DNA from 3 places in the Enterobacter cloacae complex sp. ECNIH7 genome. Region 3 is predicted to be linked to each of the others. Evidence: predicted binding sites of a transcription regulator. Region 3 holds the regulator's gene; each other region holds the start of a gene.
What was found. Region 3 encodes sigma-54, which starts transcription at its own class of promoters, with help from an activator protein. Its sites were predicted from a motif close to GTTGGCACANNTTTCGCTNT; they were not measured.
Positions count from the first base shown of each region.

Region 1: a site for sigma-54 is predicted at 2,459-2,478, ahead of glnA (glutamate--ammonia ligase). Genes of this name have one in related genera too.
Region 2: a site for sigma-54 is predicted at 3,496-3,515, ahead of WM95_RS14960 (branched-chain amino acid ABC transporter substrate-binding protein). Genes of this name have one in related genera too.

Region 1 is NZ_CP017990.1:5,121,383-5,126,360, forward strand. Features, by position in the region: gene ompL (porin OmpL) at 1-299, shown strand, start outside; gene typA (ribosome-dependent GTPase TypA) at 363-2,186, opposite strand; gene glnA (glutamate--ammonia ligase) at 2,565-3,974, shown strand; gene glnL (nitrogen regulation protein NR(II)) at 4,146-4,978, shown strand, end outside.
Region 2 is NZ_CP017990.1:3,046,675-3,051,652, reverse strand. Features, by position in the region: gene livM (high-affinity branched-chain amino acid ABC transporter permease LivM) at 1-1,181, opposite strand, end outside; gene WM95_RS14965 (ABC transporter permease subunit) at 1,193-2,107, opposite strand; gene WM95_RS14960 (branched-chain amino acid ABC transporter substrate-binding protein) at 2,205-3,326, opposite strand; gene WM95_RS14955 (YecA/YgfB family protein) at 3,748-4,416, shown strand; gene tyrP (tyrosine transporter TyrP) at 4,451-4,978, opposite strand, start outside.
Region 3 is NZ_CP017990.1:4,612,448-4,617,425, reverse strand. Features, by position in the region: gene rapZ (RNase adapter RapZ) at 1-297, opposite strand, end outside; gene ptsN (PTS IIA-like nitrogen regulatory protein PtsN) at 343-834, opposite strand; gene hpf (ribosome hibernation promoting factor) at 917-1,204, opposite strand; gene rpoN (RNA polymerase factor sigma-54) at 1,227-2,660, opposite strand; gene lptB (LPS export ABC transporter ATP-binding protein) at 2,708-3,433, opposite strand; gene lptA (lipopolysaccharide ABC transporter substrate-binding protein LptA) at 3,440-3,994, opposite strand; gene lptC (LPS export ABC transporter periplasmic protein LptC) at 3,963-4,538, opposite strand; gene kdsC (3-deoxy-manno-octulosonate-8-phosphatase KdsC) at 4,535-4,978, opposite strand, start outside.

The sequences.
Region 1 (4,978 bases), 510 kb from region 3:
ACGATACGCCGGACTATAACGGGCAGATGGATAAAAACGACACGCACGAATTTGCCAACTACTGGAATTTCAAAGTGACGGATGCGTTTTTCTACACCTTTGAACCGCACTTTTTCCAGCGGGTGAATGATTACCACAGCAAAAATGGCAAAGACCATCACTGGGAAATTACCAATAAATTCAGCTACAAGATCGACAGAAACTGGCTGCCGTACCTCGAACTGCAGTGGCTGGACCGATGGAATGATTACAACCGGGAGCAGTACCGGATCCGTTTAGGGTTACGGTATTCGTTCTAATAAAAAAGCCGCTGATCGCTCAGCGGCTTTTTACATACATGACAGCGTTAACGCTAACCTGTATTAGTCTTCTTTCGCACCGCGCATAGCACGTTTACGATCGTTCTCGGTCAGGTGACGTTTACGGATACGAATTGACTGTGGAGTCACTTCTACCAGTTCGTCATCATCGATGAATTCCAGAGCCTGCTCCAGAGTCATCTTGATCGGTGGAACCAGAACCGTTGCTTCGTCAGTACCGGACGCACGCATGTTGGTCAGTTTCTTACCGGTCAGGCAGTTTACGGTCAGGTCGTTAGAACGACTGTGAATACCGATGATCTGGCCTTCGTAAACTTCAGCACCGTGACCCAGGAACAGCTTACCGCGATCCTGCAGACCGAACAGCGCAAACGCAACCGCTTTACCCTGACCGTTGGAGATCAGCACGCCGTTGTTACGCTGGCCCACTTCGCCCGGACGCACGTCGTCGTAGTGGCTGAAGGTGGAGTACAGCAGACCGGTACCGGAGGTCATGGTCATGAACTCAGAACGGAAGCCGATCAGGCCACGGCTTGGGATCACGTAGTCGAGACGTACGCGGCCTTTGCCATCTGGATTCATGTTTTTCAGGTCGCCTTTACGCTCACCCAGAGCCTGCATCACAGAACCCTGATGCTGCTCTTCAACGTCCAGCGTTACGTTTTCGAACGGCTCTTGTTTACGGCCGTCGATCTCGCGGAAGATTACTTTCGGACGGGAAACCGCCATTTCGAAACCTTCACGACGCATGTTCTCAATCAGAACAGACAGGTGCAGCTCACCACGACCAGAAACGCGGAATGCATCAGCATCTTCGGTTTCTTCAACGCGCAGCGCAACGTTGTGCACCAGCTCTTTGTTCAGGCGGTCAAGGATCTGACGAGAGGTAACGAATTTACCTTCTTTACCACAGAACGGAGAGGTGTTGACGTTGAAGAACATGGATACGGTTGGTTCATCAACGGACAGGGCTGGCAGCGCTTCGACGTTCTGCGGATCGCAGATGGTGTCGGAGATGTTCAGTTCACCCAGACCGGTGATAGCGATGATGTCGCCCGCTTCCGCAACGTCACTCTCGATACGCTCAAGACCCAGGTGAGTCAGTACTTTACCGACTTTACCGTTACGGGTTTTGCCTTCGCTATCGATGATAGTAACCTGCTGGTTAGGCTTCACTTTACCGCGCTTGATACGACCAATGCCGATTACGCCAACGTAGTTGTTGTAGTCGAGCTGAGAGATCTGCATCTGCAGGGTGCCGTCGAGATCGACGTTTGGCGCAGGAACACGGTCAACAATCGCCTGATACAGCGGGGTCATGTCTTCAGCCATGTCTTCGTGGTCCAGACCTGCGATACCGTTCAGCGCAGATGCGTAAACGATAGGGAAGTCCAGCTGCTCGTCGGTCGCGTCGAGGTTAACGAACAGGTCGAAGACCTGGTCAACAACCCAGTCAGGACGCGCGCCAGGGCGGTCAACTTTGTTGATAACAACGATTGGCTTCAGACCATGGGCAAAAGCTTTTTTGGTCACGAAGCGCGTCTGTGGCATTGGGCCATCCATTGCGTCAACGACCAGCAGAACGGAGTCTACCATGGACATTACACGTTCAACTTCGCCACCGAAGTCGGCGTGCCCTGGGGTATCAACGATGTTGATACGGTAGTCATTCCATTTAATCGCGGTGTTTTTCGCGAGGATGGTAATCCCACGCTCTTTCTCCAAATCGTTGGAGTCCATCACGCGTTCTTGGGTTTCGGCACGCGCATCAAACGTACCGGATTGCTGCAGCAGCTTGTCGACCAGGGTAGTTTTACCATGGTCTACGTGCGCGATGATGGCGATGTTACGCAAATTTTCGATCACAACTTTGCCTCAGGCATTTAGAAATAGCGCGTTATTGTACACGGATTAATCGCACTACAAAACAGGATCACAAACATCCCCCGCAAACAAGTATCGCAGAGATGCTTTGTGATCGCTTTCACGGAGCGGTAAAAGGGCACTTTAACGTAAATTGCACCAATATGGTGCTCAATGTTCACATTGAAGCACTATACTGGTGCAACAAATCCATTGTGGTGCAGCCCTTTTGCACTATGGTGCGCATGATAACGCCTTTTTGGGGTGATTTAAAAGTTGGCACAGATTTCGCTTTATAAAAAATACATGGCACCAGCCAGTACAAACAGAAATTGAAGACCTCGTTACCACGACGACAATGACCAATCTGGAGAGTTAAGTATGTCCGCTGAACACGTTTTGACGATGCTGAACGAACATGAAGTGAAGTTTGTTGATCTGCGCTTCACCGATACCAAAGGTAAAGAACAGCACGTCACAATCCCTGCTCATCAGGTGAACGCCGAATTCTTTGAAGAAGGCAAAATGTTTGACGGCTCCTCCATTGGTGGCTGGAAAGGCATTAACGAATCCGACATGGTTCTGATGCCAGACGCGACCACTGCGGTCATTGATCCGTTCTTCGAAGAACCAACCCTGATCATCCGTTGCGACATCCTCGAGCCAGGCACGCTGCAGGGCTACGACCGCGACCCACGTTCTATCGCGAAACGCGCTGAAGAGTACCTGCGTTCTACCGGCATCGCAGACACCGTTCTGTTCGGGCCAGAGCCAGAATTCTTCCTGTTCGATGACATCCGTTTCGGTGCCTCTATTTCTGGCTCCCACGTGGCTATCGACGACATCGAAGGTGCATGGAACTCCTCCACCAAATACGAAGGCGGTAACAAAGGTCACCGTCCTGGCGTGAAAGGCGGTTACTTCCCGGTTCCTCCGGTCGACTCTGCACAGGACATCCGTTCCACCATGTGTCTGGTGATGGAAGAGATGGGCCTGGTTGTTGAAGCTCACCACCACGAAGTGGCGACTGCTGGTCAGAACGAAGTGGCAACCCGCTTCAACACCATGACCAAAAAAGCGGACGAAATTCAGATCTACAAATACGTTGTGCACAACGTTGCGCACCGTTTCGGTAAAACCGCGACCTTCATGCCAAAACCAATGTTTGGCGATAACGGTTCCGGTATGCACTGCCACATGTCTCTGTCCAAGAACGGTACCAACCTGTTCTCTGGCGACAAATATGCCGGTCTGTCCGAGCAGGCGCTGTATTACATCGGTGGTGTTATCAAACACGCTAAAGCGATCAACGCCCTGGCGAACCCAACCACGAACTCCTACAAGCGTCTGGTCCCGGGCTACGAAGCGCCAGTGATGCTGGCCTACTCTGCACGTAACCGTTCTGCTTCTATCCGTATCCCGGTGGTGGCTTCTCCTAAAGCGCGTCGTATCGAAGTTCGCTTCCCGGACCCAGCGGCTAACCCATACCTGTGCTTCGCAGCACTGCTGATGGCCGGTCTGGACGGTATCAAGAACAAGATCCACCCGGGCGAAGCGATGGACAAAAACCTGTACGACCTGCCGCCAGAAGAAGCGAAAGAGATCCCACAGGTTGCTGGTTCTCTGGAAGAAGCCCTGCAGGCGCTGGACGCAGACCGCGAGTTCCTGACTGCAGGTGGCGTATTCACTGACGACGCTATCGATGCTTACATCGCCCTGCGTATGGAAGAGAACGACCGCGTGCGTATGACTCCACACCCGGTTGAGTTCGAGCTGTACTACAGCGTTTAATTAAAGTTGTTTTACCCGGCGCGATAAGCGCCGGGGGTAGTTGCCGTGGAAACTTTTAGCCCATCTCCGGATGGGCTTTTTTCTCCACCAACAACCTGATCTCACGCGCTTTTTACGCCGAAAACGCTATACTGCACTAAATTAGTGCAAACGACTCCAGGAGACTGCTGAATGGCAACTGGCACGCTGCCCGATGCTGGGCAGATCCTCAATTCTTTGATTAACAGCATATTGCTGGTCGATGACGAGCTGGCCGTTCATTACGCCAACCCGGCCGCGCAGCAGCTGCTCGCCCAAAGCGCACGTAAACTGTTCGGCACCCCGCTTCCTGAACTCCTGAGCTATTTTTCGCTGAATATTGGCCTGATGCAGGAAAGTTTGCAGGCTGGCCAGGGGTTTACCGATAACGAAGTCACGCTGGTGATCGACGGGCGCTCGCACATTCTGTCGTTAACCGCGCAACGTCTTCCCGAAGGTCTGATCCTGCTGGAAATGGCGCCGATGGATAATCAGCGTCGACTGAGCCAGGAGCAGCTTCAGCATGCGCAGCAGATTGCCGCCCGTGATCTGGTGCGCGGTCTGGCGCATGAAATCAAAAACCCGCTGGGTGGATTACGCGGCGCGGCGCAGCTTCTGACCAAAGCGCTGCCCGATCCCGCGCTGGCGGAGTATACCAACGTCATCATTGAGCAGGCGGACCGTCTGCGGAATCTGGTAGACCGTCTTCTCGGTCCGCAGCAGCCGGGAATGCACGTCACGGAAAGCATCCATAAAGTGGCTGAGCGGGTGGTGAAGCTCGTCTCAATGGAGCTGCCAGAGAACGTCACGCTGGTACGTGATTACGACCCAAGCCTGCCGGAACTGGCCCATGACCCGGACCAGATTGAGCAGGTCCTGTTGAATATTGTGCGTAATGCCCTGCAGGCGCTGGGGCCCGAAGGCGGCGAGATTATTTTACGCACCCGCACCGCCTTCCAGCTCACGTTACACGGCGTGCGCTACCG
Region 2 (4,978 bases), 1.6 Mb from region 3:
CCAAACAGCAGGACGCGGTACTCGGCAAAACTGCGCAGCAGTTCCGGCGTGACCGTGAGCACAAAGGCGGCAAGCACCACGCCAAGCGTCGAGCCCATACCGCCCAGCACCACAATGGCGAGGATCAGCGCCGATTCAAAGAAGGTAAAGGAGGTGGGATTCACGAACCCCTGATAGGTGGCGAAGAACACTCCGGCAATGCCCGCGGTCGAGGCGCCCAGCGTAAAGGCCGACAGCTTAACCAGAACATGATTTAACCCCATCGAGCGGCACGCAATTTCGTCTTCACGCAGCGCTTCCCACGCCCGACCAATCGGCATCCGCGTCAGGCGGTGCTTGATATAGAGCACCAGCATCACCACCAGGAACAGCACCGCGTAGATAAAAATAAACTTCATGTTCGGGTTGTAGGTCAGGTGGAAAAATTCGTGGAAGGGCACGCCGCCTTCTTTCGCGCGTCGTCCAAATTCCAGGCCGAAAAAGGTGGGGGGAGGGGCCGAGACGCCGTTTGGGCCGCCGGTGAAGTTCAGCCAGTTGTTCAGTATCAGGCGAATGATCTCCCCGAACCCGAGGGTGACGATGGCCAGATAGTCACCGTGCATGCGCAGTACCGGGAAACCGAGCAGGGCGCCTGCGGCGGCGGCCATGATTGCCGCCAGCGGCAGCATGCTCCAGAAGCCTAAGCCGAGATACTGGTATCCCAGCGCCAGACCGTACGCCCCAATTGCGTAGAACGCGACATATCCCAGATCCAGCAGGCCGGCCAGACCCACGACGATATTCAGCCCCAGACCGAGAAGCACGTAGATCAGCCCGAGAATGGCGACGGTCAGCACATATTTAGTGGCGACAAACGGAAAGCAAATCGCAAGGGCAATTACCAAAGGAATAATCCAGCGCATGCGGCTTTTATATTCCGGTGGCCGGACATATACGCCCGCGCTATCGGCTTCGAAGCGCCCCTGGAAACGGGCGCCCGCGGCGGTACCTAAAAAGACGCTCAACAGAAAACGCCCGAACATGACGATGCCAACCATCCAGGCCAGCCGTCGCCCGGCGAAGTTAAAGCTGTACCCGTCCAGCACCACGCCCGCAATGGGGCCGAAAATAATCAGCGCAATCAGTCCGGAAAAAATCGCGTCCAGCATGCAGCGTTTAAGTGAAAAACCGTGTGATGTCATCATTCTCTCCCTCACACTTTGGCCACAATCGGGCGCCCAAGCAGGCCCTGGGGACGGAAAATAAGGATCATGACCAGCAGGCCGAACGAAAAGACATCTTTATAGTCTGAGTTTACCATGCCCGAGAACTGGGCCTCCGCCACGCCCAGGATAAGGCCGCCGAGCATCGCGCCGGGCAGAGAACCGATACCGCCCAGCACCGCTGCAGTAAAGGCTTTAATGCCGATCACGAACCCGACGTAGAAATCAAAGGTGCCGTAATTCATGGTGATCAACACCCCCGCCAGACCGGCCATCGCCGCGCCGATCACAAAGACCAGCGAAATGATCCGGTCGGTGTTAATGCCCAGAATGGAGGCCATCTTACGATCCTGCTGTACCGCGCGGCACATCCGGCCCAGCCGGGTATGGTTGATAATCCAGGTGAGCACCAGCATGCCGGCAAACGAGGCAACCAGAATAAACACTTTGGTGTAGGTTATCTGTACGAACCCGTCGCCCAGATGCAGGCGAATCACGCCGTCCAGCATTGTCGGCACTCCTTGCTGACGCGGACCCTGGCTCAGCTGAGCGTAGTTTTGCAGGATAAGCGACATGCCGATGGCGGAGATCAGCGGCGCCAGGCGCGTGGAGTTGCGCAGCGGCTTGTAGGCGATACGCTCGATGGTCCAGCCGTACACCCCGGTTACTACAATGGTGAACACCAGCGTCCCGAGGATCAGCAGTGGGAACGACTGCAGACCGAAGAACGAGAGCAGCGCCAGGCCAATGGCGCAGAGATACGCGGAAATCATATACACTTCGCCGTGGGCGAAATTGATCATCCCGATAATGCCGTACACCATGGTGTAGCCGATGGCGATTAAACCGTAGACGGAGCCCAGCGTTAAGCCATTGATTAACTGTTGCAGGAAGAATGTACTCATCTTAGCGCGCTCGTTTTATAGGCTGCGCGATGCGCAGCCGGATGTTTATTACGCGCCGACGGGCAGGCCCGCCGACGTTGAGCATGACTCCGTCCCGTTACTGCACTTCCTTATATTTTCCTTTGTCGTCCCACTGATAAACCACGTAGTCAGACACTTTCAGATCGCCTTTGCTGTCCCAGGCTTTTTTGCCCATCACCGTGTCGACGGAATTGGCTTTCAGCCACTCGCTGGCTTTGGCGGAGTCCTTGCCGCCGGTGGCCTTGAAGGCTGCGGCAATAGCCTGTACGGAGGCATAGGAGTAAAGGGTGTAACCTTCTGGTTCGAATTTACCTGCGCGGAATTTCTCGATAACCGCTTTACCGTCGGGGATAAGACGCGGATCTTTACCGAAGGTCATGTAAATACCGTTGGTGTATTGCGGGCCCCCCGCGGCGGTCACCATCTCTTCGTTGACAATACAGTCGCCGGAGAAGAATTTCGCCTGCACGCCCTGTTCGCGCATCTGGCGAACCAGCGGACCGGCTTCCGGGTGACAGCCACCGAAGAACACGACGTCCGGTTTTTGCGCGCCGATCTTCGTCACCAGCGCGTTAAAGTCTTTTTCACCGCGGGATAACCCCTCATACATCACATCCTGAACGCCGCGTTTCGCCAGCGCCGCTTTGGTGGCGTCAGCCAGACCCTGACCATAGGTGTCTTTATCGTGAATAATCACCACGCGCTTGGCTTTCAGCTTGTCGATGATGAAGTCGCTGGCAACCTGACCCTGCTGATCGTCGCGTCCGCACATGCGGAACATGTCGCTCATGCCGCGTTCGGTGATCAGCGGGTTAGTTGAGCCGGGGGTAATCGAAATAATGCCCGCGTCGCTATACACCTCGGAGGCGGGCATTGTGGAAGAGGAGCAGAAATGGCCGACCACGGCGTTGACCTTATCCTGGTCAACTAAACGGTTGGCCACGGCCACGGCCTGCTTGGGCTCGCAGGCGTCATCCCCCTGAACCAGTTTGATCTTCTCGCCGTTAATGCCGCCTGCGGCATTAATGTCTTCAGCGGCCTGCGTTGCGCCGTGCCAGTATTGATCGCCATAGGTGGCATTGGGACCCGTGAACGGCCCGGCCACGCCAATCACAATATCTGCCCGGGCGGAAAACGCCGTCACCAGGCAACCGGCCAACACAAGAGAAAGAGGAGTTCTGATAAATTTCAGCGACATTATTATGTTCCTTAGCAAAGAGGTTTTTGCACCACGGCGTAAACCCGAACGCCGACGGCGCAGCCAATCCGAAACACGAGCAAGAACAAAATGCACTAAACGAACAAGATACAGACGGCATCCTGCATGTACGGCGAGGTATCCCTGCGCAGCGTCGCGCGAAGAACATTAAGCAAAAACGTTGCCAGAATGGTTAACCCTTTGACGGGCTTGTGACATGTCTGAGTATAGAGCGCCGCGATATGCCGCCTTGCGGGAGGAGAAGAAATTACAGCGGAGATCACATATCGTTAACAATAAAGCCCATAAGTTGTGCAAAGGTCACGCTTTGCACGTTTTTGCAGCAATAAAGACCTAAACTTCAGCCCGGAGAGGCGTGAGATATGTGTTAGGATCGTTTCCTTTTGCAGGAGTGTCAGCGATGACTGAAGGCCCATTGAATGAAAGCGAAATGGCGTGGCTTGAAGAGACGTTAATGTCTTACGGTCATGATGATGCGTCCGTGATTGACGTGTCCGAACTGGACGGCATGCTAACCGCGGTGCTTTCCGGTCCTGTTGTCGTTGAGCCAGATGCCTGGCTGGTGGCGGTGTGGGGCGGCGAGAAATATATCCCGCGCTGGAAAAACGATCGGGAAATGAACCGTTTTATCGATCTCTGCTTTAAGCACATGAACGATATTGCCGAGCGCCTGAGCGAGTACCCGGATCAGTTTGAACCTATGTTCGGCTATAACGACGTGGACGGTGAGAGCTATACCGTGGTGGAAGAGTGGTGTTATGGCTACATGCGCGGCGTGGCGCTGACGGACTGGTCAGCCTTGCCGGAAGCCCTCAAGGCCGATCTTGAGGTGATAGCCCTGCACGGGACGGAAGAGAACAGCGAAAAGCTGGATGAACTGTCCGAAGAGGAATATATCGCCAGCATAGAGCGTATCCAGCCTGCGGCACTGCGTTTATATCAATACTGGGTAAACAATCCGCAGCAGCCGGAAGTGAAGAAGCCGACGGTGAACGGCACGAAGGTCGGACGTAACGATCCGTGTCCTTGCGGCAGCGGGAAGAAGTTTAAGAGCTGCTGTTTGCACTGATAAAAAAAGGGGCTGATGATAGCCCCTTTTTTATTTAACCCACTTCCGGGAGCATCCCGGTTGCAATCAACACCTGCACCAGAATAATCACCACACCACAGCAAAACACCACGCACAGCAGCGGTTTTCCTCCCGCCACGCGATACCCTTGCTGAGGATGCTGCTGGCGGCTTTTCCACGCCAGCAGGGAAGGGAGCAGCAGGGCCAGGATAGAGAGCGCTACCCCCGCATACCCCAGCGCCATCACAAACCCGCGCGGGTAAAACAGCGCAAAACCCAGCGGCGGCAGGAAGGTGATCGCCCCCGTCTGTAACCGTCCGGCTACGGTATTGCGACGCTGGAACAGGTCGGCGAGGTAATCAAACAGGCCGAGCGCCACGCCCAGGAACGAGGTTGCCAGCGCCAGGTCGGCAAACAGGTGTACCGCCAGCTCCACGTGCGGGGAGGTAACAACCTCGCGCAGCGCCAGCAGAAAACCGTTCAGGCCAGCGTGTTGCGCCATCAGCCCAATAAAGGTCGAAGAGTCAATGCTGCCCAGCGTCACCAGCTGCCAGAAAATATA
Region 3 (4,978 bases):
GGTATCGCTGTAGCGGCGGATCAGCGTATTGCGGTCTGCATCAAGGAACAGCAGCTGAGGCGAGAACGCGTCAGGCAGGTTGCTCATGGCCTGTTCGAAGATCTCTGGCGATTCAGGCATGTTGCGAACGTCGATACTGACGGCGGCAGAGGTTTGTCTCTCCGCCAGCGTGCGGGCCAGGTCGGGTAACAACACGACCGGCAGGTTATCGACGCAGTAAAAACCCATGTCTTCCAGGGCGCGCAGAGCAACGGATTTCCCCGACCCTGAACGGCCACTGACAATCATCAGCACCATGTTCCGTTTCTCCTCAGGACAACAGATGTGAAGGCCATCTCCTGGTTACGCATCATCCTGATTGCCTTCTGCTTCAGTGATAATTTGATAGAGCTCTTCATCACTTTGGGCCGAGCGCAGTCGACGGCAAATGGTTTTATCGGCCAGACGTTTTGCGACCAGCGACAGCGTATGCAGATGGGTTTTTGTCTGGTCAGCGGGCACCAGCAGCGCGAAGAGGAGATCGACGGGCTGGTTATCAATGGCATCGAAAGCGATGGGTGTTTCAAGCTGCACAAACACACCAACGGCACGCAGGGTATCCTCTTCCAGTTTGCCGTGCGGGATCGCGATGCCGTTGCCGATACCGGTACTGCCCATTTTTTCACGGGTCAGAATCGCTTCGAACACCACCTGCGGCGGCAGGCCCAGCTGTTTGGCAGCCAGTTCACTGATGATCTCCAGCGCACGTTTTTTGCTCTGGCAGTGAACCGCACTGCGGGTACATTCCTGGTTAAGGACATTGCTCAGTTGAAGAGCGGAATCGTTGTTCATCATAATTTCACCTAAGCGCTAACTGTACAAATGGCCTGTTGTGTTTCACAACAGGCCGTCCTGCACCCGTTAACTGCCCGGACAATTAGTGTTGTTTCAGTTTATCTTTATGTTTATTGAGCTGTCGTGCAAGCTTATCAATCAAGCCGTCGATAGCAGCGTACATGTCTTGCCCTTCCGCACTGGCATGCAGTTCACCCCCGTTAACATGCAGGGTGGCATCCGAGATATGAGTCACTTTCTCCACTTTCAACACAATATAGACCTGATTGATCCTTTCGAAATACTGCTCGAGTTTTGCAAACTTCGCGTTCACGAAGTCGCGTAAAGCCTCAGTAATTTCGACGTTTTGTCCAGTGATGTTGAGCTGCATAGTGTCTTCCTTATCGGTTGTGTCAGACCAGCTGTTTACGCTGGTTGGACGGCGGAATGGATAAAGACTCTCGATACTTCGCAACAGTACGACGTGCCACCATAATACCCTGATCGGACAGCATGGTGGTTAACTTACTATCGCTTAGTGGCTTCGCGGGGTTCTCCGCGGCGATCAACTTCTTCACCAGGGCACGAATGGCCGTTGACGACGCTTCGCCGCCGCCCTCGGTATTCACATGGCTGGAGAAGAAATACTTAAGCTCAAAAATACCGCGTGGACTGTGCAGATACTTCTGCGTGGTGACACGGGAAATGGTTGATTCATGCATCTCGACGGCCTGGGCGATATCCGCCAGTACCATCGGTTTCATATACTCTTCGCCCTGCTCAAAGAACGCCTGCTGCTGTTCGACAATACAGCGGCTGACGCGTAGCAGCGTATCATTTCGGCTCTCCAGACTTTTGATCAGCCATCGCGCTTCCTGAAGATTGCTGCGAATATATTGATTGTCGGAGTCGTTACGCGCGCTGGTGCACATGGAGGCATACTGCTGGTTGATTTGCAGGCGAGGGATGCTGTCTGAGTTCAGTTCAACGACCCAGCGGTCATTGTGTTTTCTGACCAGCACGTCCGGGATGACGTACTCGGGCTCGCTGGTCTGGATCGACTGTCCCGGGCGCGGATCGAGCGACTGGATCAGATTCACCGCTTCTTTCAGCACCTCTTCCTTCAGGCGCGTGACGCGCATCAGGGAGCGGAAATCGTGGTTGGCCAACAGATCCAGATGATCGCTGATGATTAAGCGCGCCTCGTCGATCCATGGCGTCTCTTTACTGAACTGAGAAAGCTGGATCAGCAGGCAGTCGCGCAGATCTTTTGCGGCCACGCCTACCGGATCGAAACGCTGGATGCGCTTCAGAACGGCTTCGACTTCCTCAAGCTCAATCTCGTCGTCGCCCATGCTTTCCAGAATATCGTCCAGCGTGACGGTCAAATAGCCGGTGTCGTCAACGGCATCGACAATGGACGTGGCAATCGCGCGGTCGGTATCGGAGAAGGGGGTGAGTTCCACCTGCCACATCAGGTAATCCTGCAGTGACTGGGTGGTTTCGCCCTGATATACCGGTAGCTCATCATCCTGGTAGTCTGCACGCGTACCGGAAGGGGTTCCAGCGGTGTAGATTTCATCCCAGCTGGCATCCAGCGGTAGCTCGTCGGGCATCTCTTTTTGTTCGAGTGCATCCGCAGTGTCGAGCGCTTCTGTATCCTGTGACTGCTGAGTATCTACCTCGTCATGAAGATCGGTTTGTTCCAGCAGGGGGTTGCTGTCCAGCGCCTGCTGGAGCTCCTGCTGAAGTTCTAACGTGGACAGCTGCAACAGGCGAATTGCCTGCTGTAGCTGCGGCGTCATCGCCAGTTGTTGGCTGAGCCTTAATTGCAAACCTTGCTTCATGTTCAGAGCATTTTTCTCCGGTTCGGCGTTACGTTACCTCTACCCTATCAGAGTCTGAAGTCTTCCCCAAGATAGACGCGCTTAACATGATCGTCTTCGAGGATCTGCTGCGGCGTACCGTGGGCGATCAGGTTGCCCTGGCTCACAATATACGCGCGTTCACACACGGCCAGCGTTTCACGGACGTTGTGGTCGGTGATCAGTACGCCAAGCCCGCTGTCACGCAGGTGTTCAATGATGCGTTTAATGTCGATAACCGAGATCGGGTCAACGCCGGCAAAGGGTTCATCCAGAAGGATAAATTTCGGGTTTGCAGCCAGCGCACGCGCAATCTCAACGCGACGGCGTTCACCCCCGGAGAGTGCCTGACCGAGGCTGTCGCGCAGATGCTCAATGTGGAACTCTTCCATCAGCTCGTTGGCACGATCCTGACGCTGCTCGCTGGTCAGATCGTTACGAATTTGCAGGACCGCCATCAGGTTATCGTAAACGCTGAGACGACGGAAAATGGAAGCTTCCTGCGGCAGGTAGCCGATCCCGCGACGCGCGCGCGCGTGCAGCGGCAGAAGGCTGATGTCTTCATCGTCAATGATAATGTTGCCGGCATCGCGCGGCACAATGCCAACGACCATGTAGAAGGTGGTGGTTTTACCCGCACCGTTAGGGCCGAGCAGCCCTACAATTTCGCCGGAGTTGACGGTCAGACTGACATCTTCTACGACACGGCGGCCCTTGTAGGCCTTCGCGAGATTTTTTGCAGTTAATGTTGCCATAACGAATTAGTTACTCTTCTTCTGTGCCGGGGCCTGGCCTTTGCCTTTGTCCTGCAGCTGCGACGGAACCAGTACGGTCGTGACGCGTTTGCCTTTCTCGCTGGAAGCCTGCATTTTTTGCTCTTTCACCAGATAGGTGATCTGGTCGCCGGTAATGTTGCTGTCCAGCTGTTCCAGATACGCGTTTCCGGTCAGGATGACCAGGTCCTTCGCCAGCTCGTAGTGCATATGCGAGGCGTGACCTTTCACCGGCTTGCCGTTGTCCTGCATCTGGTAGAAGGTTGCCGGGTTGCCGTAACCATCAATGATCTCTTTGCCCTGCTCGCCACCCGGACGGGTCACGACCACTTTGTCGGCGTTAATTTTGATGGTGCCCTGAGTCATGACAACGTTACCCGTGAAGGTGACGACGTTGCCCTGCATATCGAGAGACTGGGTATCAGACTCGATATGGATCGGTTGGTCGGTATCGCCCGTTACAGCAAGCGCGGGGAGACTGGTCGCCAGCATCGCGCTGGCGATAATTACTTTAAGGCTGAGTTTGTTTGTTTTGAATTTCATAGGAGGTTCTAACCTTTTCAATCAGCTCGGCGTTCTTGCTACGTAAGTTCCCGCGCATTCTCAAACCGCTGGAATTAAATGTTGTGCCATACAGTGTGACCAGATCCTGCGAGGTCACGTCCTGGGTTACCAGGTTAATCTGGGCATTATCCGTCGTAATTTTTCTCAGTTGCGAGTCAGCGGTCAGGGCGTTGACTTCAACGTGACCATACAGATAAAGCATACGGTCATTTGTCAGTTTTGCCCGATCTGACTTAATTGACCACGTCGGCACTTTGTCCTTATCAAATGTGGTCATGACAGGCTGGGTAAACCACGAAATACCGTCATCTGAAAAATATTCAACATGCTGGGCAATCAGGCGATAGTTCAGTGCGCCTTCCGGGCTGTAGACCACGGTGTCGCTGTGATCGCTTTTATAGGTTGGATCGTTATTGTTGACCACTTCCGTTTGCGTATCGTCGCGATCGGCAAGGTTCACGCCAATCAATACCAGTGCGACAAGCGAAAGCAAAATGATAATCCAGCGTCTGGTTTTACTCATATCGATTGCCCTTTGGCCTCATCAAGCTTGCCCTGCGCCAGCAAAAGCAGATCGCAGACTTCACGTACGGCACCACGGCCCCCGTTGATGTGGGTGACATAATCAGCGCGCGGGATCAGCAGCGGATGCGCATCGGCAACGGCGATGCTCAGCCCGACTTCAGCCATCACGGGCCAGTCAATCAGATCGTCTCCGACGTAGGCCACGTTTTCCGGTGCGATAGCCAGTTTACCCAGTAAATCCTTAAACGCTGCCATCTTATCGGATTGACCCTGATACAGATGGGTAATTCCTAAGGTTTCACAGCGGTCTTCTACCAGTTTAGCTTTTCGCCCGGTGATGATAGCCACCTCAATACCCGAGGTGAGCGCACAGCGGATACCGTAGCCGTCGCGAACGTTAAACGCTTTCAGCTCTTCACCATTATTGCCCATGTAAAT